DNA from 3 places in the Pseudoalteromonas sp. 4NS20-0020 genome. Region 3 is predicted to be linked to each of the others. Evidence: predicted binding sites of a transcription regulator. Region 3 holds the regulator's gene; each other region holds the start of a gene.
What was found. Region 3 encodes sigma-54, which starts transcription at its own class of promoters, with help from an activator protein. Its sites were predicted from a motif close to GTTGGCACGNNNNTNGNNT; they were not measured.

Region 1: dps (DNA starvation/stationary phase protection protein Dps) is a predicted target of sigma-54. The motif match lies at 7,730-7,748, and genes of this name have one in related genera.
Region 2: AC27JL_RS12155 (BON domain-containing protein) is a predicted target of sigma-54. The motif match lies at 9,137-9,155, and genes of this name have one in related genera.

What each region holds. Positions count from the first base shown of each region.
Region 1 is NZ_BAAJMI010000001.1:342,970-353,667, forward strand. Features, by position in the region: gene AC27JL_RS01555 (hypothetical protein) at 1-211, opposite strand, end outside; gene AC27JL_RS01560 (LysR family transcriptional regulator) at 497-1,393, opposite strand; gene AC27JL_RS01565 (zinc-binding dehydrogenase) at 1,527-1,673, shown strand; gene AC27JL_RS01570 (GAF domain-containing hybrid sensor histidine kinase/response regulator) at 1,779-3,959, opposite strand; gene AC27JL_RS01575 (hypothetical protein) at 4,322-4,876, opposite strand; gene AC27JL_RS01580 (RNA polymerase sigma factor) at 4,882-5,367, opposite strand; gene AC27JL_RS01585 (hypothetical protein) at 5,367-6,074, opposite strand; gene AC27JL_RS01590 (hypothetical protein) at 6,189-6,980, opposite strand; gene dps (DNA starvation/stationary phase protection protein Dps) at 7,144-7,659, opposite strand; gene AC27JL_RS01600 (DUF2237 family protein) at 7,899-8,261, opposite strand; gene AC27JL_RS01605 (DUF2189 domain-containing protein) at 8,465-9,244, opposite strand; gene AC27JL_RS01610 (DUF6515 family protein) at 9,470-10,231, opposite strand; gene AC27JL_RS01615 (methyl-accepting chemotaxis protein) at 10,507-10,698, opposite strand, start outside.
Region 2 is NZ_BAAJMI010000004.1:337,086-347,783, reverse strand. Features, by position in the region: gene tgt (tRNA guanosine(34) transglycosylase Tgt) at 1-686, shown strand, start outside; gene yajC (preprotein translocase subunit YajC) at 712-1,047, shown strand; gene secD (protein translocase subunit SecD) at 1,067-2,926, shown strand; gene secF (protein translocase subunit SecF) at 2,936-3,889, shown strand; gene AC27JL_RS12180 (bifunctional diguanylate cyclase/phosphodiesterase) at 4,018-5,787, shown strand; gene AC27JL_RS12175 (substrate-binding periplasmic protein) at 5,819-6,628, shown strand; gene suhB (inositol-1-monophosphatase) at 6,691-7,494, opposite strand; gene AC27JL_RS12165 (VOC family protein) at 7,742-8,158, shown strand; gene AC27JL_RS12160 (LiaF domain-containing protein) at 8,214-8,870, opposite strand; gene AC27JL_RS12155 (BON domain-containing protein) at 9,191-9,754, shown strand; gene AC27JL_RS12150 (YqaE/Pmp3 family membrane protein) at 9,818-9,976, shown strand; tRNA gene AC27JL_RS12145 (tRNA-Ile) at 10,262-10,338, shown strand; gene AC27JL_RS12140 (outer membrane beta-barrel protein) at 10,526-10,698, shown strand, end outside.
Region 3 is NZ_BAAJMI010000001.1:230,017-240,714, forward strand. Features, by position in the region: gene AC27JL_RS00995 (bifunctional diguanylate cyclase/phosphodiesterase) at 1-864, shown strand, start outside; gene AC27JL_RS01000 (YgiQ family radical SAM protein) at 972-3,158, shown strand; gene mgtE (magnesium transporter) at 3,228-4,586, opposite strand; gene AC27JL_RS01010 (HPr family phosphocarrier protein) at 4,695-4,967, opposite strand; gene rapZ (RNase adapter RapZ) at 5,011-5,856, opposite strand; gene ptsN (PTS IIA-like nitrogen regulatory protein PtsN) at 5,876-6,328, opposite strand; gene hpf (ribosome hibernation promoting factor) at 6,333-6,620, opposite strand; gene AC27JL_RS01030 (RNA polymerase factor sigma-54) at 6,647-8,146, opposite strand; gene lptB (LPS export ABC transporter ATP-binding protein) at 8,216-8,941, opposite strand; gene lptA (lipopolysaccharide transport periplasmic protein LptA) at 8,938-9,474, opposite strand; gene lptC (LPS export ABC transporter periplasmic protein LptC) at 9,464-10,018, opposite strand; gene kdsC (3-deoxy-manno-octulosonate-8-phosphatase KdsC) at 10,015-10,566, opposite strand; gene AC27JL_RS01055 (KpsF/GutQ family sugar-phosphate isomerase) at 10,567-10,698, opposite strand, start outside.

The DNA.
Region 1 (10,698 bases), 110 kb from region 3:
GACTGTTTGCTGTTGCGAGTTTTTTATCAATAGATAAGTTGCCTGAGAACTTCACACAATCTGTCGCGGCAATGCCTTCACTTACATGAGGGTTTAAAACCCAGTCAGGTAGATTTGAAACAGGTGTACTTGCGCTTTTTTCTGCAACTGTATTACAGCCAGCAATAACAACAACGGCAACAGATGTTAATAATGTGCGGGATATTTTCATATAGTCACTAACCTTGTAGTTAATTTAGGTGAAAATTTAAGCAGACACTAATTGTATGTTTGTAGAATAGTTTTATTTGTGTAAAGGAGGGAATGAAAAACTGCATTATTTGATTGCCTCCATGCTTAAATCACTAGTTTTAAAGAATAAACCAAATTATTAATAATTAATATAGATTAGTGTTTTTAAATAATTTTTAATACGCACAGGTATTTAAATTCTTTAACAGAAACAACTTTATGTTTTTAAGTACTATACCTAGTTGAAAGTTTAAGAGCGTGCCACTTACGCCGTTTCCCAATATGGGATTTCGCCATAATACTTTATAAAAAAGTCGATAAATGCACGTACTTTTGGCGCGAGCAACCGGGAGCTTGGGTATACAGCCCAAATAGCGGCATTTGAATCCATGGGGTAATCTTTTAGTATTTGAACTAGGGTGCCTTCTTTTAATGCGTTGTGGGCGCACCAAAGAGACGAAATAGTAATACCTGCATCATTAATACACGCATCCCTTATCGACTCTCCATTATCAATACGAATACTGCCTTTTACCTTAACTTTTTCAATGCCATTTGGCGTTTTAAAGCTCCAGTAGTCAATCCCAATTAATTTAATACAATTATGGTTGAGAAGGTCCTGTGGTGTTTTTGGTTCTCCGTGTTCTGCTATGTAGCCTGGTGAGGCGCATATAATTCTATGGTCGCGAGCTAACTTTCTGGCTACGAGGGTTGAATCGTTAAGCTCGGCATTTCTGATAGCGATATCAAAACCACCTTCGACCATGTCTACAATACTATCGCTTTGTCTTAAATCCACTTTAAGCTCAGGGTGCTGATCAATAAAAGCTTTAAGTGCGGGCACTATATGCATACGACCAAATGAGGAAGGAGCTGCAACACGAATCGTGCCTTGGGGGGTAAAAGAGCCTGCGCCTACAGCTGCTTTTGCACTATTTATAGCATTTAATATTTCTTCAGCGTGAGGTAAAAACTCTCGGCCTTCTTCAGTTAAAGATACTCGCCTTGTTGTACGGTGAATTAGTTTTACACCAAGCGATTCCTCAAGCTTAATAATATGCATGCTAGCTACCGGCGGCGAAAGGCCAAGTTCCGCGCCTGCTGAACTAATATTGTGTGTAGAGGCGACTCGAACGAATAACTTTAGGTGTTCATTGTTCATTATTAAAGCCTATTATTAATTAAATTTTAAAACTAGCTGTTCATTTGAGTGTATTATCATGGGTATCTCTTGTAAATATACTGGCTGTTTAAACTAAACAAGGGGGTACCATAAATGCCAGCAGCATGGCGAAATACTAGCTAACCCTGCAACAATTATTGATGAAGGGCGCCTATTGCCTGTGTTAGACAACATTGAATTTAATCTTGAGGATGCAGGTAAAACGCATGATGGCCTTGCTAGTGGTGAAGGTATGGGGAAAGTGGTTATTTCACTATAAATTGTCGTGTCGGCTTAAGCCAAGCACTTATTAAATGTGCCCGGCTTTTTTATTATTTATAGGCAAAATTATTCTACAAAGGTTTACGGTTTAATAGTCATAAGTTCAATTGAGATCTATTTGTTTTGATAAAAATAAGGTAGTTAAGTCTGTTATTTTTATCAGGGCTTCTTTATCTGCGTGGGTCCATGATATTTTCGATCCAATACTTTCACAGCAAATCACGCCTAGTGCCTTATTATCTTTAAAATAAATGTAGTCAAGTAGTGAGTAAATATCGTATGGCTCAAAATAGCTTTTGGTAAAGCCTTTTGTAACTTCGTGATTTCTTGCATCGGGGGCATCAAGTATTTGGTGGCTTAGTATGTAGTTAAAGTAATCTGGGTAGTCTTTTGCTGTTAATACTGAGTCAAGAATGACTTCATCGTTCTCATCAAGGCACATTAAGCAATTTATCTCAGAGTATTCTTCATTAAACAGCCATAAGCTGACTCTGTTGGCCGCAGGTATTAATCTTTTTAGTTCACGGCATGTTTGTTTAAGTTTATGTTCTCTTTTAATGCTCGGGTCACTAATTTTTATTGCTAAGTCTTTGAGATTTTCGTTGTTTGGATTGTAAACATTAAGCAAGCTGTTCAAGCTATCTTTATTAAATGGCTTAGTTAAATAACCGTCCATGCCAATATTTAGGTAATGCTCAATATCTTGTTTCATTGTGTTGGCAGTCATGGCAATGATAGGTATTGATTTACCGTTTTTCAGTGCTCTTATGGCCTTGGTTGCTTCAACTCCATCCATTACTGGCATTTGAATATCCATAAAGATTAAATCAACGTGGTTGTTAACAAAGTAATCAACACACTCTTTACCGTTTTCAGTAAAAATCACTTGAGTGTTGTGCGCTTTTAACATTTTATTGACGACGATTTGATTTATTTTATTATCTTCCGCAACTAAAATAGCACAGCCTTGTAAATCAGTTACTTCTTTGTTTTTCTTTAGCAAACTATCTAAAATCGATGCTTCAAAGCTTTGCTGATAAATAAATGTAGAGCCTTCATTTTCTTGGCTGGTAAAACTGATTTTCCCACCCATTAAATGACTTAACTTTTTACAAATAGAAAGGCCTAACCCTGTACCACCAAATTTACGAGAGGTAGATGAATCAGCTTGATGAAATTCTTTAAATAAGTTTGCTTGTGCTGCTTTGTTTATCCCTATACCTGTATCTATGACCTTAAATGTTATGTTCTGTGTATTTAAAGAGTGACCTTTTAAGTTAATTATTAAATCAACGTGCCCAGCTTGAGTAAATTTAATTGCATTTGAGCATAGGTTATTTAATATTTGCGATATTCTTAGTGGGTCACCTTTTAATGTTTCAGCCACTTTTTTATCTATTGATACATTAAACTTTATACCTTTATCAGAGGCTTGTTTTTTTAGTGGCTCAATTACACCTTTAACAACGTCTTTAAGGTTAAAGTCGATATGTTCAATATCTAATTTTCCAGCTTCTATTTTTGAAAAATCTAAAATATCATTCACTATATTGGATAAAATATTGGCTGAGTTTAGAATACTTTTTAGCGCAATATCTTTTTCACTATTACTGCTGTCAGATAAGCCAAATTCGGCCAAGTTTAAGATACCGTGAAGTGGTGTTCTTAGCTCATGCGACATATTAGCTAAAAATTTACCTTTTAAATTATTGGATGTATCTGCTTCAGCTTTTAGTTTTTCAAGCTCTTGAATATGAGTTTTTTGTTGTTCTAATGCTTTACTTAGTTCTCTGTTTTTTAGCCTTAACTCTAATTGGGCTATGACTTCTTTGCCTAAAATAGTTAACGCACTAATTTGTTTTTTAGTTAATTTTTTAGGTTTATCACTAATTACACATAAAGTACCAATTGTACTGCCTTGCGGTGTGATAAGGGGGGCACCTGCATAAAAGCGAATGTTAGGGTCGTTGGTTACTAATGGATTGTCATGAAAGCGCTCATCAAGCAATGCATTTTGTACTTCAAATACTTGGTCTTGCAAAATAGCATGGGAGCAAAACGCAATATCACGCTCTGTTTCAGTCGCATCAATACCGTATTTTGATTTAAACCATTGTCTTTGCGGATCGACTAAGCTTATAAGTGATATGGGGGTATCACATATATCTGAGGCAAGTTGAGTTAAGTCATCAAATACTTTTTCTGCTTCTGTATCTAATATTTCGTACTCATATAATGCTTTTAATCGAGATTGTTCATCCGCTGGAATTCGCGCTTTTTGCATAGTAATACCTAATGTTTATATAGCGTTACTATAGAAGTAAAGTGAACTGAATGACAACTTTTAACTACAAGTTACAATAAAGAGACAAATATTCGTTAGCTTTATTATAGACAGCCCGCCATTTACAAAAAGTTATTGATTTACATTAAGCTCAATAAAATAAGTTGAAAGGTTAATTAATCAGTTATAAAAATTTTACGGCCCCTTATTAGTGACAAGAACGGTAAGTACTGTACCTTTGAAATTAAACCAACCAAGCATTCATATATTGTTTATTTTAATGAATTTTAAATGTCATTAGATATTTCATTTAGTTTACAGTTTTGGTGTAACCCCTTATTGAGTAATTTAAGCTGGCAAATCTACTTTAAACTTTCAATTAGCTTTAGCTTACTTTTAAAATTTAACTTTACATGAATGTAGCGAGCTAGTGTGGCAATTAGTACCAAAGTGCCAATACCTACTTGTGTAAGCCATATTGTTGAGTGGTTGTACATTAAAACGCTCACGGCTGCAGTGATGCAAAGTGCAGCCCACAAAATGGAACAGCCTATAAGGTTTAAGCGCCAATAGTTTATTTGATTAATGAGCTGCTGCTTTTTAAAAAGTAGTAAACCATTAACATCTAGGGTGTGTGTTTTTATTAGCTTTTTGCGCTGAATAAATACCCATACTGAAAACCCAATTGGTAACGGAGTTAAAATTGCATACAACACCTGCTCAGGAGTGCTAGTTGCTTCAAAAACTAATGCATAGATACAAAATAAGCTAACAAATGCGCCAGCAACTAAGTCTAACCATGCTTTAATTGATTGTTTTTTTCTTGCCGATGTAATTTGGCTCAGTAGTGCGGCAGTATCCAGTTTTGGAGTCGCATTTTTATAGTCTTTTTGCCATTGTTCTAATAGTGGATCCATAATTATTATTGCTCCATTAGCTTTTGAAGTTGCACACGTGCGCGGCTAGCACGCTTGGCGACGTTCGCTTCGTTTATACCTAGCGTATGTGCTATTTCGGCTTGGTTAAAACCTTCTAATTGAAGAGAAATAACTAGCCTAAATTTTAATGGTAGTCGTCTCATTGCTGTCATTAAATCATACGTGTTATCGCTGTGTTGGTGAGAATCAGTACTAACCAAGTCAAGTAAAGGGTCGCTTAAATTATGACGATCTTGGCGACGTGTTTCTTTTAAAACATGATCGACAGCACGGTTGTGTGCGACCCTAGCAATAAAGGTCTTCATACTTGAATCGCCTCTAAAGTTTTCTACTGCATGCCAAACAGCTAACGATATATCTTGTAGTAGGTCCTCTCTAAGTGCTTGGTCTGCTTCATGTGTTGCAGCAATACGCGCCATTAAAGGTGCGTATTGCAGTAGTATCTCATGAATATGATCCCTTTTTTCCACTAGGCTTCCTTGTTTTTGATGAATACACTTCTGTAAGCAATATAGCTTATACACGTGAGTATAGGACCCGTAATAATCGCACTTAATAAAAAAGTATAAGGAGCTAACAATAGACTTAAGAAAGAAATTAGCGCGATTAAACACATTGGTTTAAACGCATAGAAAAAAGCATTTAGGCTACTTTTTAATGCTTGCAGTACATTTTTATCACCAAGTAAAACACAATAGCCTGCAAAACTGACAGGCAGTGTAACAGGAATAATCGAGGCAAAAATAATACCTAGTTGCCATTGGGTAACTTCAGTAGGCTGCGAAAATAAAAGTAAATTTATGCCATCATTTCCTAGTAAAAGCTTTGCTACAAATAACTGAATAAAAAAAGCAGATGCTAAAATTGCTGAAAGCGGAATAATGCTTAGCCAGTTTTTAGCTTTAAAAATCGACTTTAATGAAAATACTTTATGAGTGGCCAGATGATGAATGACGATAACAGCGCTACTGCCCACAAAAGTGGCAGCCCATTTGGAGGCTAGCATGCCATAAGGGGCGGGTAATATTTGAAGAATACCTTCAATAATTAAAGGAAGCAGTAAAAATAAAAAAAGTTTTACAGGTGCTTGCTTAAAAAGTGAAAAACCGTCTTGAAGCCATTGATTAGCTTTATTAGCGGGTAAACTATGTAGTGGGGTTACTGTTAATGTATTCATAATTACTCTCCTTTTGATTGTTATGTTATTAGTCGATAACAATGAGAATAACCTGACATTTTATTTTTAATTAAAGTAAAAAATTTAAAACACAAAAATAGATTTATAATTAGATTAGCTTACACCACAAGCAGGATATAAATTAAGCACTTCGGTAACTACTTGACCAAATAGAGCTTGTTCTTGCTTTGACAAATTAATCGTTGGGTCAAATTTCATGATATCGGCGGGTCGTGAAGTAATTATTTCTGAAAAAGTCATTGCTGTTAATACATTGCCTGCATAAGAGGCATGGTTGCCATCATCCATATGTAGTTTTGCATTTGGCATTAACACTAAAAGCCTGTTCCAAACAAGGCCAATAGGAGCTACGCAGCTAGGTTGTTTAGCGCTTATTGATAAATGTAAGTCGTATACACGCTGGCCTTCTTCAGGGTTGCCTCTTTGTGGGTGTTCAGGAAATAAAATAGGTGTAATATTTTGTGCCTTGGCTGATGAAATTAAATGCTCAGCGGCATCAGTAGGGTAAGTTGTTAAACCAGACTGAGAGTATTTTTGGCCTTGAAAAATGGCATGGCTTAGATTTTTGTTTTTAAGTTTGTCTACGTTTGCCCTAATACTCACAATATTATCTAAAAAAGGTCCCGACACTGTGGTTGTTTGAACTGACTTATCTGGGTATTGGTTTTCGATTATATGCTCAATGATCCGCCCTAACTGACTGCTGTGACTATTGCCATAAATAATAATGTTGTAATTATCTTCGATATTGTTTTGTGTAATTGGAGTCGGACTTTCACTTGTATTTGATTGCGGAACTTTGGTATTACTGCTGCCTGAGCCGCAGGCTGATAAAAATATTAAAGAAAAAAGCCAAAATTGTTTAGGGGTATTAAAACTTATCATACTAATTTGTACCAATATTGAAAACTACTTACTGATACTAGTAGGTTAATTCTTATGTCACAAGTTCTTGCACGGCTCAAATACCTTAGTGATATTTTGTTTTATGGTTTAAACAAAAAGCCCAACAAAAATGCTGGGCTGAGGTACTTAGGTAATAAAGGTATTATTGCGTTAACTCACCAGTAGCTGACTCGATATGTGCTCTTACAAACCACTGAAATTGTTCAAGATCGGCAAGTTGGCTTATTAACATATCTTCAGATACTGGATCTAAATCTGATACCGTTTCGATGGCTTTACGGTGATCGGCATTAATACCGTTGTACACCTTATCTAACGCGCCTAAATGCTCGGTAACAAGTCCTTTACCTAATGAATATTCGTTCCATGTACGGCGGTCAACAATTGACTTAGGTGTCCCTACTGGTATGCCGCCTAAAGTGGCAATACGCTCGGCTATTGTATCTGTCATTTCGCGCACAGCTTCAACCTGAGGGTCCAGCATTTCATGCACACCTATAAAATTAGGACCAACAACATTCCAATGAATATGTTTTAGTGTTAATTGAAGATCTATAAGTGCAACCATGCGGTTATCTAAGGCTGCGATAGTTTTTTCAGCTGATTCGTTGCTCATACCTGGTGCAGTAAATTTAGCTTGCTTATTTGTATTGCTCATAACTTCTCCTACTTAACTATTTAATATTTTCACGTAGTCCTTTACGTAATAAATACGTGATAATTGTATGAAGCAATCAATATGCCGAAAGTTAAAATAAATAAAATTGTTTTAAATCAGTCGTTTGTGTTTTTTCTTTTGTTTGGGTTTTTATTAATATGAGGTGGTTATGAAAAGTCTGCATCTTTTTGTAAAATTTGCAGACCAAACAGATTCGCTGAAACTAAACTAGAATATTTTTAACGGGTGTATTCATGTGCCTTTAGTAATTCAAGCGGTATTACTTCAAGCGATTTTTTATTAGTGGCCTGCAAGATTACTGGCGGCGCAACGTTTGCTTGTTGCGCATGAAGCCATCTTATTGCGCATAAACACCATTTGTCGCCAGCTTTTAAGCCTTCAAAATCGTAAAGTGGATTGGGCGTTATGAGATCATTACCTTGTGACTTCGAAAACTGTAAAAATTCTTCGGTCATAATTGCACACACACTATGATTACCGCGATCAGAGTCTGGTACATAGCAAAAACCCTCGCGAGTATACCCGCCATTTCCACAGCATAATTGTAACCGGGTATCCAGAACGTTAAATTGATTTGCCATAAGGTGCCTTAAGTCATTATGTTTAATACAGTAAAAATTACTTTATCAGGCGCTAAAAAGTATAGCTACTAAAGTGAGGATGTTTGATTATGACTTTTTAAAAAAGTCGGGGCATTTAAATGAAGGGAGGAGGGGAAAAGTATTATTTGTGCCACAAACTAGTTTCATTATATCGTGGCACAAGTTAAGTTAAAGTTTGTTAACTATTCGTATTTTCTGGCTTTTTTAGTTTTGATTACTGCAATGTATGCGTGCCAGCTTGCATAGCTAAGTAGTGGCATAATCACAATAAACCCAACAGCCCCAGTTACAAAACCAAGCGCAACCATTAGGAAAATGCATATTGACCAAACAACCATTGGCGCAAAATTATTTTTAACGGCGTTAATAGATGAGACGATAGCTGTCATTATGTCTACGCGTCTTTCCATCATAATTTGTGGTGTAAATGCAGACACTGAAAAAACAGACACTAGTAAAACGCCACCTGCAATTGTACCAAGCGTTAAAAATGCTGACAGTTCTTCAAATGTTGGGTTAGCGTAGTTAGGGTATAAAGCATGAACAAGGGCGGCAATGCGCATCCACGCAATCATTATTACGAGTAATAATATTGCAAACCCCCACTCTCCAACTGGGTTTCTAAACATCGACTTTAGCGAATGCCTAAAAGTGGGTTTGTGGCCTTTTTCGAGTTCCCATGCTACGTCGTATAGGCCGGCTGCGAAAGCGGGTCCAATTAAAACAAACGCAACAGTGGCGGGTAAAATTACAAATACGCTTTGTGCAAAAAATGCAGAGTAGATAATAGCTGCAGGAATAATACTAAACACTAGGCCATAAATTACAGTAAGTAACGGGGCTCGGGTCATATCTTTAAACGCAAGTGCTAACCAGTGAAAAGCAGCGAACGTATCTACTTTGTTACACTCTATACAGCGAGCAAATTCGGTATTTTTTTCAATTGTTTTTGTTGTAGGCATAAGTGGAGCTCCTCTATAAAGCCTCTATTTAGGTTTAGGTCATAAACGCTTTATTTACAAATATTAAACAGACATACGGAGCTAAAATTAAAATTGTTCACTAAATAAACGTTTTATGTTTTTAGAAGGGGGGATTACAAAAGAAAATTTTATAGGAGGATTGCTGAAATCAATATTAATAAAGTACTACTTAACCTGTAGGCAGGTTAAGTAGTTAAATAATGCTCAGCCTAAGCTGATTGCTAGGTATTGTATCTCGTCACCATTTATTTGTGGCAAAAAGTAAATATCGTTGTATTTAAAATATTGCTGAGAGTTTATGGTAACTGGCTCAGCTGACGATGGTAGTTCATCGTAAACTTGCCCTAAGCTATAGTCGAAGACGTTGCCAATTTTAATAGCTTTGTTGCGCTGAATTATTGGCGCATCTACCACTTTATAGCCGCCGTTATCAGCAATATAAAAAACGTTCTGATAAGCATAATATGTGGTGTTTCGATGTTTCATACGCGAATAATGTCTAGGAAGTTTTTTAATGCGCAGTCCGCGAGGTGGCATCACAGCGTGATAGCCTTTTTTAGCTTTTCGGTAGTAAATGCCGTCATTAAAGCTAAATGAAATTCCATTAAACCAAATAGAGGTACTTCTTCTTGGCAAGTGCCTTATGTATCTATTTTCTTTGTAATAACGCGGCTTATACCTATTAGTTAGGTAGTTATATTTATGATTGTCGAAACGTAGTTGTTTACGCTTTTCTTGCTGCTTTTTTTGCTTGTTCTTTTCTTTTTTACGGTCTTGGCGCTTTTCTTTTTTATGCTCTATGCGTAGTTTTTTTTCATGGCGACGTTCATCGCGCTTATACTCAATGCGTTTAGGGTTTTCGTGCTTATAATTTTTATGAGCTTCTCGCTCGTTGGGCGCTGCAATTGCGGTGCTTGAAAGCGCGCTAATGGCAATTATACCCGATAGTAAAAATGTAAGTTTCATAGTGTGCCTCGTTTATGTTGTTACATAACTAGGCTTAGTATTAACCTCTGAAACTGAACATTAACTGACCTATTTAATGTTTGGACGTTCCTTTACATTGCTTTACGTAAGCTAAACAGTTTCTTACTTATTATTACAGTTTTAAACAGGGCGCTTTAAACAATCTATACATGTGATAAAAAAAGAGTGCAGGTTAAAATTAAAGACTAACTTATAAGCCAAGCTATTAAAATTTAAATCATTTTAATAGCTTGTTCATTAGTACTTAGCTGGGGCTAACAAATCTCATCGAGTAGATGCATCACACGCTCGCTGGCTGCTTCCATTTTATGAATATGCTTAATTGCAGATTCTTTATCGCCATTTTGAATTGAGTGCAGAGCCGCAACACCATTTTTATGCACTTCACTATGCGGGTTTTCTAATTGTTTAAATGCATTGGTGTGTTTAAATTCAGCAGACTGCTC
Region 2 (10,698 bases), on a different contig from region 3:
ACCCTGCTACTGAAAAAGAAGCTAAGGACTCTATGGAGCTGTCTCTTCGTTGGGCTAAACGCTCAAAAGAAGGCCACGGCGATAACCCTTCTGCGTTATTTGGTATTATTCAAGGTGGTATGTACCCAGAATTACGTGCACAATCACAAGCCGGTTTAGAAGAAATTGGCTTTGACGGCTATGCACTTGGTGGTTTATCAGTTGGTGAACCTAAAAACGAAATGATGAATATTCTTGATCATTGTGCGTACAAAATGCCTGAAAATAAGCCGCGTTACTTAATGGGTGTTGGCAAGCCAGAAGATTTGGTTGAATCGGTACGTCGTGGCATAGATATGTTTGACTGTGTTATGCCGACGCGTAATGCACGTAATGGTCACTTATTTATTACCACTGGTATTATTAAAATACGTAACGCAGTGCACAAAACAGATACCGGTCCACTCGACCCTGATTGTGATTGCCATACGTGTAAAAATTACTCGCGTGCTTATTTACATCACCTTGATAAATGTAACGAAATTTTAGGTGCACGACTAAACACAATACATAACTTACGTTACTATCAGCGTGTTATGGAAGGCCTGCGCAATGCAATTAGCGAAGGTAAACTAGAAGAATTTGTAAAAGATTTTTACGCTCGCCGCGGCCAAGAAGTGCCAGAGCTTGCAGATATAAAAAATTAAACTTTAAATTTAAAGAGGAAGTATTATGAGTTTATTTATTTCAAACGCACACGCATCAGCTGGCGCACCTGCAGCCGGTGGCGGCATGGAAATGCTAATCATGTTAGCTATTTTCGGTTTAGTTTTTTACTTTTTAATTTACCGCCCACAAGCTAAGCGTGTTAAAGAGCATAAAGGCTTAATGAATGCGATGGCTAAAGGCGATGAAGTACTAACCCAAGGTGGTTTAGTAGGTAAAATTGTTAAAATTGCAGAAGATAAAGATTTCATCGTTATCTCTTTAAATGAGCAAGCAGAAGTTACAGTTCAAAAAGCGTCTGTATCTGCTGTATTGCCAAAAGGCACAATGAAGTCGCTATAAAAATAATAAGGACGACCCCGTGTTAAACAAGTTTCCAGTGTGGAAGTATTTACTTGTTTTAGCTGTGGTTGCCATTGGCCTTTTATATGCCTCTCCAAACTTGTATGGCCGTGACCCGGCTATACAAGTTTCGGGCGCTAAAGGTGCTGATGTTGATCTCAGTGTAGTAGACAAAGTAAACGCAACCCTTAAAAAACATAACGTAGCAGTTAAATCAACCAAGCTTGAAGGCGGGCAAATACTTGTTCGTTTTAAAAATGTTGAAGAGCAATTAAAAGCACAAGATTTATTGCGTGACTCGCTAAGTGACGATTACATTTCAGCCATTAATATGGCGCCGGCTCAACCTCTTTGGTTAAAATCCCTTGGCGGAAATCCAATGAAGTTAGGTCTAGATTTAAGTGGTGGCGTACATTTCACCATGGAAATCGACATGGCAACAGCGGTTGATAACCAGCTTGAGCAAATGGAGCAAGATTTCCGTAGCGATCTACGCGAAGAAAAACTTCGTTATCGCAGCGTTCGTCGCGTGGCTGGCTCTGACCGTATGCGTGTTGAAATGCGTAATGAAGAAGATAAAAATGCTGCAGAGCGCTTTTTAGAATCTCGTTACCCACTTAACGTATACATTGATGACAGCAGTAACGATAATGCATTTTTTGCCACCATGAGTGAGCAAAAGCTGAAAGAGATTCGTGACTACGCCATCAAGCAAAACGAAACAATCATTCGTAATCGAATCAACCAAATTGGTGTTGCAGAGCCAAACGTACAGCGCCAGGGTGCTGAACGTATTATTGTGCAATTACCCGGTGTGCAAGATACCGCTCGTGCTAAAGAAATTTTAGGTGCGACAGCAACGCTTGAATTTCGTGAAGTAGACGAAAACGCCGATCCAAGCGCTGCCGCTCAAGGCCGTATCCCTGCCGGCACTGAAATGATCATGAGCCGCGACGGTTACCCTGTGGTACTTAAAAAACGCATCATTCTTGAAGGTAGCCATATCACTGGCGCGCAATCTGGCGCAGATGAATACCAACGCCCACAAGTAAGCATTTCACTCGACAGCAAAGGCGGTTCAAAAATGAATGCCTTTACTAAGCGTGCAATTGGCAAACGCATGGCAACGGTATTTATTGAATATAAACCATCAGGTAAAAAAGACGAAAACGGTAAAGCACTTCCACCTATTAAGGTAGAAGAGGTTATTAACGTGGCAACAATTCAAGCTCGTTTAGACCGCTCTTTTCGTATTACAGGTATTGATAACCCAGCTGAAGCACATAACTTAAGTTTACTGCTTCGCGCAGGTGCACTTGTTGCGCCAATTCAAATTGTTGAAGAGCGTACAGTGGGGCCAAGCTTAGGCCAAGAAAACATTGAAGCAGGTATGACTGCGGTTGCACTTGGTTTTGCGTTTGTACTTGCCTTTATGCTTATTTATTACAAAGGGTTTGGCTTAGTGGCTAACTTAGCGCTTGCTGCCAACTTGGTGCTTATTGTTGGCATAATGTCACTTATTCCAGGCGCTACGTTAACCTTGCCGGGTATTGCAGGTATTGTACTGACAGTTGGTATGGCGGTTGATGCTAACGTACTTATTTTTGAACGTATTCGTGAAGAGCTGGCCGATGGTCGTAGCCCGCAACAAGCCGTTCATTTTGGTTACGATAGCGCATTCAGCACTATATTTGATGCCAATATCACTACGTTAATTGCGGCAGTTATATTGTTTGCTGTGGGCACAGGCCCAATTGCAGGCTTTGCCGTTACATTAGCTATTGGTATTTTAACTTCAATGTTTACAGCCATTGTTGGTACCCGAGCGGTGATCAACTTATTTATTGGTGGTAAACGCATTGATAAACTTTCTATTTAAGGAGCAGACATGCAAATTTTAAGTTTGGGTAGCAGAACCCTTCGTTTCATGTCTCTTCGAAAAGTGGCAATGGGCTTTTCTACGCTATTAATTGTAGCGTCGATAGTATCAATGTTTACGAAGGGCTTAAATTTTGGTCTTGATTTTACCGGCGGCACCGCGGTAGAAGTGGGTTTTTCTCAACCGGCTGATCTTAAAAAAGTGCGTAATGTACTTGGTGAAAATGGCTTTGCTGATGCATCAGTGCAGCTGTTTGGTTCGAGCCAAGATATATTAGTGCGCTTAGCTCCACGTGGTAGCGATGTTAAAGCTGAAGTAATTGGTAACCAAGTAATTGATGCACTGAAAAAAGCGGACGACAGCGTAGTCATGCGTCGTATTGAGTTTGTTGGCCCAAGTGTCGGTGAAGACTTGAAAGAGCAGGGTGGCCTAGCCATGTTAACTGCACTTATTTGTATCTTAATTTACGTTGCATTTCGTTTTGAATGGCGTTTTGCTGTGGGTGCTGTAGGCGCACTATTACACGATGTAATTATCACTTTAGGTTTGTTTTCAGTACTGGGTTTAGAGTTTGATTTAACTATATTAGCGGCAATATTGGCGGTAATCGGTTACTCACTCAACGATACTATTGTTGTATCTGACCGTATTCGTGAAAACTTCCGAAAAGTACGCATCGACGATACCGTTGAAATTATTGATATTTCACTTACGCAAACACTTAACCGTACACTTGTTACATCAATCACCACAATTTTGGTATTGATTGCATTGTTTGTATGGGGTGGACAAACCATTCATGGTTTTGCTACTGCATTATTGTTTGGTGTATTTATTGGTACATATTCTTCTGTATATGTTGCAAGCTCGGTTGCACTTGCAATGGGAGTAAGTAAAGAAGATTTAATACCAGAAGTGATAGAAAAAGAAGGTGCAGATCAAGATCCGATGGCAATGCCATAATCTTAAATGCATTAAAAAGACCGCTCTATGAGCGGTTTTTTATTGCCTATAACATAGGAGTTTGAAATAAATATGTCATACAGAATTGCTATTTTATTGCTCTAATTGAAATAATAATTGAGCCAGTAGTGACCCTTCAACGACAAGCCTTAGAGGCTATTTTAGATAGCGGGGAAGTAACCACGTTATTTCAGCCTATTTTAGATATATCTGGTCAGCTCATTCTTGGTTACGAGGCGCTTAGTCGAGGTCCACAAAAGAGCTTATTAGAAATGCCCAATATGCTCTTTAAAGCTGCGCATCAAGAGGGCCTTATTTCTGAGCTAGAGCTACTATGCCGCTCAAAGGCAATAGAAAACTTTGTTAAGCTAAATTTACAAGGTAAGCTTTTTTTAAATGTGAGTCCAAAAACGCTACTAGACCCTTGCCACCCAAAAGGCGAAACACGCCACCTAACCGAGCAGTTTGGTTTAGCGACTAATCGTGTTGTTATAGAAGTAACAGAGCAAGACAAAGTAGATAACGACGACTTATTACTTAAAACCATTGCGCATTACCGAGAGCTCGGTTTTACCATTGCAATTGATGATTTAGGAGCTGGGTACTCTGGCTTAAAGCAGTGGTCTGCACTGCGTCCTGACTATGTAAAAATAGATCGTTATTTTATCGATCATTGCGATCAGAGTGAGGTTAAAAAGGAGTTTTTAAAATCAATTATTGTTTTAGCTAAAGCAACAAACACCTTAGTGATTGCAGAAGGCATTGAGCGCTCTGAGGAACTCGCTCTGGTTGAAAGTTTAGGCATTAATAATGTACAAGGTTTTTTATTTGAACGACCGAACTTGCAACCAAGTCGTGATTTTAGCTCTGCTCAAATACAAGCACTTACATTTAAATTATGTGATCAGTTTGACCAGTCAATGGCGATTGGCGCGCTAAGCCAACCACAAAAGGCCATAGCAAGTGATACCCGATGCAAAGACGCTCATTTACTCTTTGAGCAAGACAAAGCCATTATTAGCATACCTGTAATTAATCAACAGGGTCAGCCAGTGGGCCTACTACATAAAGACCAACTTACCGAGGTATTTGCAGCACCCTATGGTCATGCTCTTTATGATAAGCGCCCTGTTATAGAGTTAATGGATAAACAACCCCTAATTGTTGATGAAGACCAAAAGCTAGATACGGTGAGTAAGCAAATAACTGAGCAAGACTTCGATATTAGGCGCCATATTGTTATTACTAGAGGCGGCAATTATTTAGGGCTTGCGCCACTAAGAGACATTTTAAAACATATAACAGAAGAAAAAATTCGCCACGCACAACATGCAAATCCGCTAACAATGTTGCCAGGCAATGTTGCAATTAACGAAGCTATAGAGCATAGGTTACGTAATAAAAATAAATTTCATCTTGCTTATATTGACCTGAATCACTTTAAACAGTTTAACGATCTTTATGGCTACGCGAGTGGTGATAGTGTCATTAAATTATTGGCTGATGTAACAGTGCAAGCCTGTACAAATAGTGCTAACTTTGTAGGACACATTGGTGGTGACGACTTTATGGTTGTTTTTGACCAAAGCGATGCGGTAAGTATTTGTAACCGTATTATTGAACAGTTTGAACATCGTTCTCGTGCTTTTTTTACGCCCAATCACATAGCTAGCAAAGGGTATTGGGCTACAAATCGTGAAGGTGAAAAGCAGTTTGTACCTTTACTTACCTTATCAATAGGATTAGTTGAACCCGATTTACAGCAGTGCAAAAATAGCCATCAGGTTGCAGCATTAGCAACGGATGCGAAAAAAGAAGCCAAACGATTTCGTCATAGCTATCTTTTTACATGCAAGCGAAGGCGCCCTGCGCCTCCAGTAGTAGCGATTAGCAAATAGTAAAAAGGTAATTTACTTATAGGTGATCATGATGTTGCCATTAAAGTGTATCGTATGTGTAGTGAGCTTGTTTATTGGAAGTGTTGTAGCAAGCGAAGTTAATATTGTAAAAATTCCGAAAGATCAACATGCGCATTTTGCCCGTGATGATTACCTCAATGACATGCTAACCAAGGCATTGATAAGAGCCCAGTATCCTGTCGAAATAGAACGTGTTGCTGTACACCCGCATCAGCAACGCAATTTAATGTCACTTGATGATAGCTCGCTTGATTTATTTTGGAGTATGAGCAGCCCTGAACGAGAGTCATTAGCCACGGCCATTAAAATTCCATTGTTCAAAGGGTATATAGGCAAAAGAGCGTTAGTTACAAATAAACAGAATTTAGATAAATTTAAAGATATAAAAACGCTTGAGCAATTATCAAAACTGAGCTCGGTACAGGGGCATGATTGGCCTGATACGCGCATATTGGTTAATAACGGTTTAAACGTGAGACCATTATCAAACTTAAAAGCCATGTTTGCGCTTACTAGCCAAGGCCGCATAGATTACTTTCCGCGATCATTTATTGAAGTCAATTCTGAGCTTTTAGAGCGAGATCACAAAAATTTACGTATTGTGCCTAATTTATATATTAGCTACCCAACAGCGCTATATTATTTTGTGTCTAAGGATAAGCCTGAGTTGGCTAAAGCGCTTGAGCAGGGAATTAAAATAATGCAGCAAAACGGCGAGTTTGATGCGTTATTTTATGAATACTTTGCTACAGATTTAAATTCCCTTCCTTATACAAAAGGGGAAACTATAGAGATTAAGCTAATAAACCCATATTTTTAACAACAAAAAAGGAGCCTAGGCTCCTTTTTTGTTGTACCAATTATATTGGTAAAAGCAATTTATTAGCGAAGTAACGACTCAGTTAACACTGGACGAATTTCACGAATAATAGCTTGAGTCAGTTTTGGCGCGCCACAGATGATATTTCCACTGTGGTTGTAGTTATTACCACCAGCAAAATCGACAACCATACCACCCGCTTCTTTAACCATAAGCTCGCCTGCAGCAGAGTGCCAAGGTTTTAAGCCAATTTCAAAAAAGCCATCAACACGGCCAGCAGCAACGTACGCCATGTCTAATGCAGAACAGCCTGCGCGACGAATATCTGCAGTGTGAACAAATAACGCTTTAAACGCTTCAGTGTATGCATCTGTATGTTGTTTATGCTTAAAAGGAAAGCCCGTTGCTAAAACTGTACCAGCAAGAACAGTTGTTTTACTCACGCGTAAACGCTTGCTGTTAAGTTGTGCGCCTTGACCTTTAGATGCAGTGAAAAGCTCACCACGAATCGGATCATAAATAACGGCTTGGTCTAAACGACCTTTAACTTTAAGTGCAATAGAGATTGCGTAATGTGGAATACCTTTGATGAAGTTTGTTGTTCCATCGATAGGATCTACAATCCATTGGTAATCATCATCCTTGCCTTTGTGTTCACCTAGTTCTTCGCCCACAACAGAGTGAGTAGGGTAAGACTGTAAAATAGTGTCACGGATTACGGCTTCGGCTTCTTTATCAATATTAGTTACTAAGTCGTTAGCGCCTTTTTGTTGCACTTCAACTTTTGATAAATCTTCGCCAGCGCGAAGTAAAATTTTGCCTGCGTTGCGCGCAGCGCGAACCGCAATGTTTAACATTGGATGCATGGAGTTACCTTTGGGTTGTAAAAGAACGTTTGTATTTTCAGCCGGCGTATTTTAGCGACTTTTGACATAAAGTAAACAATAAACCCTAAATACTTGTGGGTGTTTTTTGTACAGCCTTGAAAGTGTTGCACATTTAATTAAAACAAAAGTGTATTTTTAATGACCCACTAAAAATTTAAAAAAGCGCTTTACCTAAAGTTAACTTGAGGTTTTATTGTGTGTTTAAATTAACTCACAAGGAAACAGTATGTATTTAGAACACGTAAATTTAGTTGTTAAAAACATTGATACCATGATTCGCTTTTACCAAGCCATTTTTCCCCACTGGGTAATACGAAGTGAAGGGCGGGGTGAATGGTATGGAAAACCAAGGCGTTGGGTCCACTTTGGTGACGACACGCAATACATAGCAATGAGCGATCATGGTGAGGGTGAAAATAGAGCGCTTTCAGGGCATCAAGTTGGGTTTGCTCATTTTGCTTACGTGACGGCTAATTTAGATAATACGGTGTCTCGTTTAAATAAAGCGGGTTTTTCAGTTCATAAGCAAGGCAATGAAAACCCATTTAGAAAAAATATCTACTTCAGAGACCCTTCGGGCTTTGAAGTTGAGTTTGTAGAGTACTTGTCGGATATACCTGCAGAACGAAATAATGATCTTTAAGCCCACCACTATATGGCTGCTAAAAGCAGCCATATTAAAGCAAATACAGTTGCACTTATTTACTGCTTACCCCTAGCTGTGACTTTAAATCGTTTGCAAAGCTCATGAACTTTTCTTTTATGGTACGTTTTATCTTTACTTCAACCGACCCTAGTATCGCTTTGCCTTCAATATGAATGGTAGGACCTTGACGCTTATTTAACGTTACTGATTTGTTTTCTAGCGTGCTTAAAATACAAAACATTTTGGACACAACATTAACATGCTCGGGTACGTAAATTTCGTCGCTACCAAAAATACAATTAACATGAATTGTCACGTTTTGATGCGTGAAAATGGCGTCGGTGAAATCAAGCACCACAGAGCCCATATAATTATTTAGGTAAATATTTTTAGGGACCACCCATTGTCCGCTTCGCTCGTTAGAACCCAAAATACTGCGCAGTGTAATGTCGTCATCGCTATTTTGTTGAGCACTGTAATTAGGCGTAAACTGCGATTGCTTTTCAGCTTTGTATTGCTTGTCGGTATTAAGTGTTAAGTCTTCTACTAACGTAAGCAGCACAGAATTGTCTTTTGCATCCATTGCTTTGTCTAATCGTCTTTCAAATGCCTCAACCGATATAACGCCATGGCTATAGTTATAAATTAACTGATCAATCACTTGTTCGCGTACTTGCTCTATTGGGCGGTCTTCAACTTTTACAGACATGGGGCATTCCTTAATTGTATTTGCAATTAGTTAATTAGTTAGCAAACCGTATACCAAAATTAATTTTGTTTATTATCAATAGTTTAATTTTTAAAGGCTTTTTGTTTAGTTGTTATATTAACGATACATTAACCAAAATAGCAATAATCTAGTAATTTTCACACTTTGAGAAAGTTTTACTCACTTGCCTGTAAATAGGGGAAATGCGTTAAACCTATAAGAGTCTATGTTTTTCGTTAAGTTTATGATTTTGAATGGTAAATAAAGTTGGCTTGATGTTCGCATTAGTTAAAGTGTCTTTAATCAAAAGGAGAAAGATTATGAAAACATTTAACAAATCTATTATCGCCGCGTTAGTTCTTGGTACAACAGCAATGGGTGCACAAGCAAACAGCTGGGAAAACGAAAGTAAAGATGCTTGGATTGATGGCAAGGCAGAAACTGTGCTTCTTATGAACACAGACCTAAACAACTTTGACATAAACACTGATGTAACAAATGGCAAGGTAGTACTTACAGGTAAAGTTGATAGCGAAGTAGAGAAAGAGCTAGCAGAAGAGCTTGTACTTAGTCTAGATGGCGTCATGGACGTTGAAAACAGCCTAACCGTTGTTAAAAACATGAGCGCTAAACACACAGATTCTAAAATGATGGATGATGATAACGACCTAACGGACGCTAAAATCACCACCGTTATTACAACACGTTTCCTATTTGATTCTGAAGTAGGTGGAACCGATATTGATGTAGATACCGATAATGGTGTTGTTACATTAAACGGCTCAGTTGAATCATCAGCGGAAAAGCAATTAGCAATCGAAATTGCAAAAAATGCTGAAGACGTACGTGATGTGGTAGATAACTTATCTATCGTAGCTGAATAACGTTATACTCAAAGCCCAGCATTGCTGGGCTTTTTGTTTTTAACTGTTTGAAGGAGCTAAATAATGGATATCATTCGCATAATACTGTCTGTTTTGCTACCACCACTAGGTGTTTTTTTACAAGTGGGCTTAGGTATGCATTTTTGGATTAATATTTTATTAACGCTATTGGGTTACTTCCCTGGGTTAATACATGCAATTTATATTATTGCTAAAAAATAATGCGCAGCTGAGCTATGTTTACGGCAGTTGTAGGTAAATATTGCTCAGCGCATTCTATTAATAAATATTATTTTTAATCATTTTTACTTTATTTTCCTAAAACTCCCCAAATTTACCCATTCACACTCTTTAAAAGATTACAATTTAAGCAGTTAGCTTATTGATTGTTAAAATAAAGGTTTTTGGTAGTGACAAGCCCTAAAAAAGTTTTTATACTGCAACCCGCTTTAGTCGCTCTGTGGCTGAACGCTTCAAAAATTAACTGCCTTGCAGTTATATAAAGTTGGCCCCTTAGCTCAGTTGGTTAGAGCACACGACTCATAATCGTTAGGTCCCCAGTTCGAGTCTGGGAGGGGCCACCACTTTCCAAGTAGATCCCTATTAAATTTTTACGCACTTAAAATCCAAAGCTCTACATTATTATCCTTTATTGGTTGATATATTGATTTTTAATTAATCTATAAAATTTCTAATTGCAATCAAATATATAGCTGTGTATTTTATTGGGTACAACAATATGTTGTTAAAATATATCTAAAAGGAAGTACCATGAAAATGAATAAAGTCGCACTCTTATTATTAAGCTCAGTTTTTGTCACCCCTGCTGTATTTGCAGAAACACCTAACTTTAATTATGTGTCTGGCGGTTATTTAAATGCAGATCTTGATGGCGATGATTTAAACGGTTGGACGCTTGATGGTAGTAAATTACTGGGCGATAA
Region 3 (10,698 bases):
ACATTAAAAGTGGCTTATATTGCTTTAAATCATGCTAAAAAAATAAAGCACAAGGAAGGTGTTTATTACAGTATTGATATGCAAGAAAAAATGGAGTGGCGATTAGGTTTAATTAGACAGCTGCGCCATGATTTTGCCAGAGGGAAGCTCGAAGTATGGTACCAACCGCAGTTATCGTTTGATGATTTGTCATTAATTGGTTGCGAAGCTCTTTTACGCTGGCCGTTGGAAAATGGCACCTACATTTCACCCGCAGTGTTCATACCTTTAGCTGAAGACGCTGGACTCATCGTTGATATAGGGCAGTGGGTGTTAGAGCAAGCGTGCCAACAGCAAAAGCGATTAGAAAATGAAGGAACTGAAATATGTATTGCTGTTAACGTGTCGGTTCCGCAATTTAAAGTTAAAGGGTATGCGCAAACAGTAAAAAATACCTTACTAAAATACGGTGTGGACCCAAAAAACATTGAGCTTGAAGTCACTGAAAGCGTAGTAATGGATGAATTAGACACGGTTATTAATACTCTGAGGGAGCTTAAGGCGTTGGGTATTGAAGTGGCTATTGATGACTTTGGCACAGGGTTTTCTTCATTAAGTTATATACAAAGCCTTCCTATCGATAGACTAAAGATTGATAGGTCGTTTATTAAAGATCTTAATAATGGTGATACCGGTGCCGTTGCTGGATTAGTAATATCGTTAGGTGCAAAGTTAGGTTTAAAAACAATAGCAGAGGGTGTTGAAACGCAGGAACAAGCTAAGTTTTTAAAAGACTTAGGATGCGATGAAGTACAAGGGTTTATGTATGCTAAACCTATGCCTGAAAACAAGTTATTAGAGTTCATTAGTAAACGAAAAACATAGATAGTTATAGGCTTAGTGTTAAAGGTATTTCATACGTTGTAATGTTGTATATATAAACAAGTCTATGATGTATAATTTGCGCCTTTTGTTATTCTACGGTCACATTTATGAGCACACTCAAAGCTAAGCGCGCCTTATTCTCTTACCCCAAGTATTGGGCTGAGTGTTACGGCACTGCACCATTTTTACCTACATCACGCGAAGAAATGGATGCACTTGGCTGGGATAGCTGCGACATAATAATAATTAGTGGTGATGCGTATGTTGACCACCCAAGCTTTGGGATGGCAGTAATCGGACGTGTGCTCGAAGCGCAAGGTTTTAGAGTAGGTATTATTGCTCAGCCCAAATGGGATACAAAAGACGCATTTATGGAGCTTGGCAGGCCAAACCTATTTTTTGGTGTAACTGCTGGTAACATGGACTCAATGATTAACCGTTACACAGCTGAAAAGCGTATGCGCCACGATGATGCTTATACACCAGACAACGTAGGTGGTAAACGCCCGGATCGAGCGGTGATGATTTACTCTCAGAAGTGTCGTGAAGCATACAAAGGTATTCCTATTGTTATTGGCGGTATTGAGGCCAGCCTTCGCAGGATAGCCCATTATGATTATTGGCAAGAAAAAGTGCGCCGTAGCATTTTGTTTGACTCAAAAGCCGATATATTGATTTACGGAAATGCTGAGCGCCCATTAGTAGAAGTTGCCCACCGTATTGCCGGTGGTGAAACGATGGATACGATTCAAGACATTCGTGGTACCGCTGTGATTCGTAAAGAACCTTTGCCGGGCTGGCGGGGGAGTGATTCAACAGCTATTGATAAAATAGGTAAAATAGACCCCATTCCAAACCCTTACGGAGCCGATGATGTTGGCTGCAGTAAGTCTGAATTTAAACAAGCTGGTATTGATTTAAAAGCAGAAGCTGCAAAGCCTATTACCGTGCAGCCAGCGCGTCCTAAGCCATGGGAGAAAACGTATGTTAAACTTCCAGCGTACGAGCAAGTAAGTGTTAACAAACCTTTATACGCACATGCCTCAAGAATATTACACCAAGAAACTAACCCTGGTTGTGCAAGAGCTTTATTCCAGCGTCATGGCGATCGCTCTATTTGGGTTAACCCACCGGCTTATCCTTTAGAAACTCATGAAATGGATGCGGTATTTGGATTACCTTATCAACGAATTCCTCATCCACGTTATGGCGACGCTAAAATACCTGCTTACGACATGATAAAAACGTCGGTGAATATTATGCGCGGCTGTTTTGGTGGGTGTTCATTCTGTTCGATTACAGAGCACGAAGGGCGAATTATTCAAAGCCGATCGCAAGAGTCTATTATTGAAGAAATTGAACAGATCAGAGATAAAGTGCCCGGTTTTACCGGCATTATTTCCGATTTAGGTGGGCCAACGGCCAACATGTACAAATTACGTTGTACAAGCAAAAAAGCAGAAAGTACCTGCCGACGCTTATCGTGCGTATACCCTGATATTTGTAAGCATATGGACACGGATCACACGCCAACAATCGATTTATACAAAAAAGCACGTGATGTAAAAGGCATTAAAAAAGTTCTTATCGCTTCGGGCGTTCGCTATGACCTTGCTGTACGCGATCCTCGCTATGTTAAAGAGCTGGTGACACATCATGTGGGCGGGTATCTAAAAATAGCGCCAGAGCATACTGAAGACGGTCCATTATCAAAAATGATGAAGCCGGGCATGGGGGCTTACGATCAATTTAAAGAATTATTTGATAAGTACTCGAAAGAAGCGGGTAAAAAGCAGTATTTAATTCCTTATTTTATTTCTGCGCACCCAGGAACTAAAGACGAAGATATGGTAAACATGGCTTTATGGCTTAAGTCTAACGACTTTAAGTTGGATCAAGTGCAAAACTTTTACCCATCCCCAATGGCCAATGCGACCACTATTTACCATACAGAGATGAACTCACTGCGTAATATCAAGAATAATAGTGAAGTAGTGCCAGTGCCAAAAGGAGCACGCCAGCGCAGATTACACAAAGCTATTTTGCGCTACCATGATGCATCGGGCTGGCCAATGATACGTGAAGCACTTCGCAAAATGGGTAAAGCCAACTTAATTGGCAAAGGGCCAAACTGTTTAGTGCCAGAAGAAGGCCGTGATGAAAAAGCGGGTAAAACCGTTAATAAAGGCCGTAAAGGGGCTCGCCCAGCGCTTACACGTCATACGGGATTTAGTCAGTTTAAAAAGGCTAATACAAAACCTAAAGTGGGTGGAAATAGGCACAAAGCCAGATAGTTATTACCGAGACAATAAAAACGCGCAGCTATAAATTAACTGCGCGTTTTTTTATAACAGCTTTTAAATTTATATTAACAACCAAGTGGCGGTGCCTAAAAAGGCAAAAATACCCACAATATCTGTCACTGTTGTTAGCACTACGCTGCCTGCAAGTGCAGGGTCTATATTCATTTTTTTAAGTAAAATTGGAATACTTGCACCAGCGACCCCTGCCACAACTAAGTTCATAAACATGGCAAAAGCGAGTACGCCGCCGAGCATAAAGTCCCACTGCCAAAGTGCAATGACACCCGCGATCAACAATGACCACAAAATGCCATTGAGTGCTCCAATAGCGAGTTCTTTCATCATTAAAAAGCGTTGGTTGGTTTGATTTATATGACCAACAGCTATACCACGAATAACAAGTGTAAGTGATTGACTGCCAGCCACACCGCCCATAGAAGGAACAATGCCATTAAGCACTGCTAAAATGGGTAAGATATCGAGTGTGCTTTCAAAAAAACTGGCTACAAAGGCGGCCGCAAGCGCAGTTAATAAGTTAACTCCTAACCATACTGAGCGTTTTTTAGAGCTTTTTAAGACAGGAGCAAAGGTATCTTCTTCATCATCAAGGCCCGCCAAACTCAGTAAACTATGTTCTGCGTCTTCACGAATTACGTCAACAATATCATCGATCGTGACACGACCAAGTAGCTGATCGTTGTCATCAACAACTGGGGCCGAGATCCAATTATGGCGCTCAAAAAGTTGTGCAACTTCACTTTCATCCATTGAAATTGGAATTGACTCACATTCTTCATCCATTAAATCGCGAACAATTTTTTCTGGTGGATTAGTTAGCAATGTACTCAGCGATAAAGCACCAATAAAGCAGTTATGCTTATCAACCACATACAGGTCATCAGTGCCTTCAGGTAACTCTCCGCGAAGTCGAATGTAACGTAGTACGACATCAATGGTCACATCTGGGCGAATAGTTACCGTATCGGTGTTCATGAGTGCACCAGCAGAACGCTCTTGATAAGATAGCGCTTGTGTTGCGCGCTCTCTATCTTGGGTGTCCATGGCGCTAACAACGTCTTGGTAAACGGTGTCAGGCAAACTACGTAATACTTCACCTAGGTCATCGTGACCCATGTCTTCAGTGGCAGCAGCAATGTGCTCAGGCTCCATTTGGGCAATAATACCCAGGCGCACGTCTTCTGATAATTCTTCGAGTACATCACCTTGAACATCAGGATCAACTAACTGCCATAGCAAGCGTCGAATTTTGTGTGGAGATGATTCTAATAATAACGCAGTATCACATGGCGCTGTTTTTGCGAGCATGCGCCTAACTTGAACAAACTGACCACTATTAAGTGACTTGGTCACTTGCTTTAGTTGTTGTAGTGGGTAGTCTTGTTCAAAAGCTTCGGGCATTGGCGTCCTTTATTTATACTGTAACTGTTACCTAGTGGGTGGGGGAGTACGACCTAGCAGCCAGTTATTTTGATTATAGTTATTTTATTTAAATGTTAAAAATTAACGTTACTCTTGTTCGTTAAATCGTTGCGAAATAAGTTCTCCAATGGCATTTAAAGCTTGCTCTGCATCAGGCCCTTCACATACCACTTTAACTTCTTTACCTTGGCTACTTTCAAGTAGCATCAGTGCTAATACACTATCACCAGCAGCTTCTTTATCATCTTGAAACAAGGTGATTGAAGCATCAAATTTTACAGCGAGTTGGGCTAATACAGTCGCGGCTCTGGCATGCAGTCCTAATTTATTTTGTATTAAAAAAGTGTCTTCTATACGCATACATTACTCTATCAAAGCTGAACAGGTTATTAGTTTTGTAAAATTACTTTTCTTGTTCTCTGTGACGTATTTTTACATTGGGATGCGTAACGGCAAAGCTTTCGCCAATTGTTTGCGCTAAATATACAGAGCGATGTTGCCCGCCAGTACAGCCAATCGCAATAGTTAAATAGCTTCTGTTATTTCGCTCTAGGTGTGGTAGCCATGTTTGTACAAAGGTTTGTATTTGCCATGTAAATTTTTGAACTATGCTGTGGCTAGCCAAATAATCTTTTACTGGTTGGTCTAGGCCATTAAGTGGTTTTAGCTCAGGCTCCCAGTGCGGGTTAGGTAAAAAACGTGCATCAAATACGTAATCTGCCTCTTTAGGAATGCCATGTTTAAAACCAAAAGATTCAAATGTAACAATCAGCTGCTTGTCTTTTTTACCTAGTATTTTTTCGCGAATTGATTCAGCAAGTTGATGAACGCTTAGCTCACTGGTATCGATCATGTAATCGGCGCGCGTAATTAGCACATCGAGAAGTTCTTTTTCTTTTTTTATGGCTAAATCAAGCGGAAGTGAATCTATTGATAAAGGGTGTAAGCGTCTGGTTTCAGAAAAGCGCTTAATAAGGGTTTGATCTTCACTGTCTAAGTAGAACAGCGTTGGTTTTGTAAAACCCGGTAAGTATTCGATGATGTGATTAAATTCATCTTGCTCTTTTGGTAAATTTCGCACATCTATACTAACGGCAATTTTATCGTAGTTATCAGAAACGCTTCTAATTAAAGAAGGTAATAAATTTACTGGAATGTTATCTACGCAATAATAACCTAGATCTTCAACAACGCGTAAAGCAACCGACTTACCAGAACCAGAACGGCCACTTATGATAATCAACTCCATTAATCACCCTTTAAATTTGTTACGATTGGTCAACAATAATTTGATACAACTCAGCATCCGATTTAGCACAGCGAAGCTGCTTACAAAATTCTTTATTTTTTAGTTTATCAGCTATCGTTGCTAGCGTCTTTAAATGCTGTTGGTTATCGCCTTCAGGTACGATGAGTGCAACAAAAATATCAACAGGGCGGTTGTCTATAGCATCAAAATTAATCGGTGTTTCACTTACTAACACCAATGCTAAAGGTTCTTGTGCGCCGCTCATTCGGCCATGTGGAATAGCAATGCCTCTTCCTATCCCTGTGCTGCCTAGCTTTTCGCGGGTTAATAAAGCGCCCAAAATATCCTGTTGAGATAAATACGGTAATTTATCGTGAGCCAGCTCGCTAATAAACTCTAAAATTCTTTTTTTACTATTAAAAAGGACCGCAGCTTTACTGCAGTCCTGGCATATAAGTGAACTTAATTTCATCATATTAGTGTCGAGCAAGCTTCTCTTTGTGTTTAATTACTTGACGGTCAAGCTTGTCAATCAATGAATCAATAGCTGCATACATATCTTGATGTTCAGTGGATGCGAATAATTCAGCACCACTTACATGAATAGTTGCTTCTGCTTTTTGATTTAATTTTTCTATATCAAGAATGACATGAACATTATTAATATGATCAGAGTGCCTTTCTAGCTTCGCAAATTTGGTATTTATATAGTCTCTTAATGAATCAGTTAGTTCTACATGACGACCAGTTAAATTTAGTTGCATAAGCATTACCCTCTTTGTTTAGCGTCTTAAATCAGGCTCTTTCGCTGATTTGACGGTGGAATAGCCAGAGATTCGCGATATTTTGCGATTGTACGTCTCGCTACTTTAATTCCTTGCTCAGCCAATATATCCGCAATTTTGCTATCACTCAATGGTTTTGCTGAGTTTTCTGCTGCGATTAATTTTTTAATAAGTGCACGTATTGCCGTAGATGAACATTCTCCACCATTTTCGGTACTTACGTGGCTTGAGAAAAAGTATTTAAGCTCAAATATTCCACGCGGTGTGTGCATATACTTTTGCGTAGTTACGCGCGAAATTGTTGATTCGTGCATTTCTACCATTTCGGCAACATCATTTAAAACCATCGGTTTCATGGCTTCTGGCCCGTGTTCAAAAAAGCCCTGTTGTTGTTTAACAATACAGTTAGTTACTTTTAAAAGTGTATCATTTCTACTTTCTAAGCTTTTTATAAACCATTTAGCTTCTTGTAAATGTGAGCGAATAAATTGACTGTCGCCGCTTGATTTAACTGTACGCGACATCGCTGCATATTGGCTGTTTACACGAATTTTTGGCATGCTGTCTGGGTTTAACTCTACAATCCAGCGGCCTTTAATTTTTTTAACTGACACATCAGGTATTACATACTCAGACTCTTCTCGTACTATTGTGTCTGCAGGCTTAGGGTTGAGAGTATGAATAAGTGTCATTACTTCTTTAAGCTCATCTTCTTTGAGCTTCGTTTTTTTCATTAATGTACGGTAGTCACGAGCAGCTAACAAATCAATGTGCTCTGTTAAAATCATTTTTGTTTCATCAATAAAAGGCGTGCCTTTATCAAATTGATTTAACTGAATACACAAGCACTCTTGTAAGCTACGTGCCGCAATACCCACTGGGTCAAATAGCTGAATGCGCTTTAAAACCGCTTCTATTTCGTCAAGTTCAACCTCAACGTCATCGTCGTTATCTTGATTAAAGCTCTCTAAAATCTCTTCGCAGCTGAGTGTCAGTATGCCTGAATCATCCACCGCTTCTACAATAGCAATAGCGATGGCTTCATCTGTAGGGCTAAATGGCGTTAATTGTAATTGCCACATTAAGTATTCGTGAAGCGTTTCAGTTGATGCGCCCTGATATATAGACTCATCTTCAGGCATTGGGCCTGAAGATGATGCAGGGGCTGCACTCATATACTCATCCCAGCTAACATCCATTGCCATGTCGTCACTTACGGTATCTTTAGCAAGCGCTTCACCACTGTCTTGTTCATACTCGCTAGGGGCTTCATCGGCAGATACGGTTACTGTAACTTCATCGTTATCTGCTTTTTGCTCATTTTTGCCCGCAAGATCATCGGCATAGTCTTGCTCCTCAACCTCAAGTAATGGGTTGCTGTCGAGCGCTTCTTGTATTTCTTGCTGAAGATCCAATGTGCTTAATTGCAGCAAGCGAATAGCTTGTTGCAACTGAGGTGTCATTGTAAGTTGCTGGCCCATGCGCAGCTGTAGTGATTGCCTCATGTATCTCTAACAATCCTTTTAAGTTGTTATAGTTAATACTAGCAGATGCTTATAAATAAGGCGTAAATGTTACAGCCTAAATTGCTCGCCTAAATATACATCGCGTACAGTTTTATCATTTAATACGTGTTCAGGGGTACCAGAAGCAATCAGTTCCCCATGAGAAACAATGTAGGCTTTTTCGCAAACATCAAGGGTTTCTCTTACATTGTGGTCTGTTATTAATACGCCAATCCCACGGTTTTTCAGGTGTTCAATAATTTTTTTAATATCTAATACTGAGATAGGGTCAACACCGGCAAATGGTTCGTCTAACAAAATAAACTTTGGATCTGCGGCTAAAGCACGTGCAATCTCCACTCGGCGACGTTCTCCGCCCGATAATGCCATGCCTTTGCTGTCGCGAATGTGTTGAATGCTAAATTCATCTAATAGATTATTCAATGTATCTTCTCTGGCTTGTTTAGTGAGCTCCTTTCGAGTTTCTAAAATAGCCATTAAGTTTTGATACACTGTTAATTTTCTAAATATAGACGACTCTTGTGGTAAGTAGCCAATGCCTAATCTAGCACGACTGTGCATAGGTAAAAGCGTAATATCGTTATCATCGATAGATATTTTGCCTTTGTCGCTAGGGACTAAGCCTACAATCATGTAAAAGGTTGTTGTTTTACCTGCGCCGTTTGGCCCAAGCAAGCCTACAATACTGCCAGCTTTAACTTCTAAGCCCACATTTTTTACAACTTCACGGCCTTTGTAGCTTTTGGCTAGTAGCTCTGCTTTTAATGTGCTCATGGTTGGCCTTTGTCATTTTTTTTAGGCTCCACAGGCACTAAGATAGTGTGTACACGGTCAGTTGAGCTTTCATCTTTTTCGGCGCTAATAAGCTGCTGTTCTATATCGTAGGTAATGCTTTTAGCATTCATTTTTTGCCCAGCTTGAGATATCTCTGCATCTCCAATTAATGTTAAAAAACGCGTTGAAACATCGTACCTAACTTCATTAGCGCTGGCGCTCATTATTGTGCCGTCGGCTTGTTTTTCTTCAAAATATGCAGGCGTACCTGTGGCAATTAACAATTGCTTGTTGTCGCCTAGCTCATCGCGCTTGTGAACCTCAAGGCGGTCTGCGGTAATTTTTCTGTCGCCATGAATAATTTCAACATTTTTTTCGAAGATACCTACGTTTTCTTTTAGTTGACCCTCTTGTTTATCCGCACTAATCGAAATTTGATTTGCAGAAATTGGCGCTGTTGTTTCAGCGGCATTAGTACCTAATGCAAGTAAAAATGTTGGAATAATAAAGAGTGTTGATAGTTTATTGGTCATAATAAATAGTTCGCGTATGGTTAATTAATTTTATCACTTCGGTTTTTAAATCGGCTTCTAAGCCTTTACCGGTGATTTTTAAATTGGGCCCTGTAACAATGACAGGCTGCTCTGATTGCATCGTTAGTAATTTTATATCTACCTGAATGTTATCAGCATTAATTTTATCTATCATTGCGTTATCAGTTAAATTACTAGCAACAACGTTACCTTCTAATATTAGTTGTCTGCCTTCGTATAATGTTGCTTCATTAGCGTTAATTCGCCATGTTTGTTTGTCGTTGTATAGCGTAAAAATAGGTTTATCAAAAAAGGTAAACCCTAATTCTTGATATAGCTCCATTCGCGCTGCCGTTACTTTATGGCTGATTTTCCCATTTTCGTCATACGCTGTTTGTTTTAGCTCTATGGCTGTGTAATCGGGCTTTGCAATTATGTCTGCTTCGGTTTGTTGTGGTAAATTTACTTGTGTGAAATAAGGGTACCAAAGCCAAACCATACAGCTGATGAATAAAACGCTTAATATTATGCGCGCTGCATTCATGAACTAGTCCCTTTTGTGGTCAAAGGTTTGTTATTTTCAAGCATTAGTAGGTCGGTAAGTTCTCTCACTGCACCAAAGCCACCTAGCATTTGTGTTGTATAATGCGCTAAACGTTTTATTAGCGGATGGGCGTCATTTACTGCAACAGCAAACCCTACTAACTCCATTACTGGCATGTCTGGGCCATCATCGCCAATGTAGGCAATTTGCTCATCATTTAAATTGAGCTTTGTTTTTAGTTCTTCATAAGCGAGTAGCTTATTTTCTTGGCCTTGATATATATGTTGTACTGTTAGGCTTGTCATACGCTGTTGTACTATTTTTGAGTGGCGTCCTGTAATTACCGCAACTTCAAAGCCGCTATTAATTAGCGCTTTAATGCCAAAGCCATCTTTTGTATTAAATGCTTTGAGCTCTTCGCCTTGGTTACCCAAATAAATGCGACCATCAGAAAACACACCATCAATATCACAAATAAGTAGCTTTACTTTTTTTGCACGTGCTTTTGCGTCTTCACTCAATGGTTGATAGAGCTCTTCAAATTGCATTTATAATACTCCTGCTTTTAATAAGTCTTGCATATTTAATGCACCAATAGGGTGGTTTTGCTCATTAACGATAATTAAACCATTAATACGCTTTTGCTCCATAATATTAAGTGCTTCAGCGGCCAAAATATC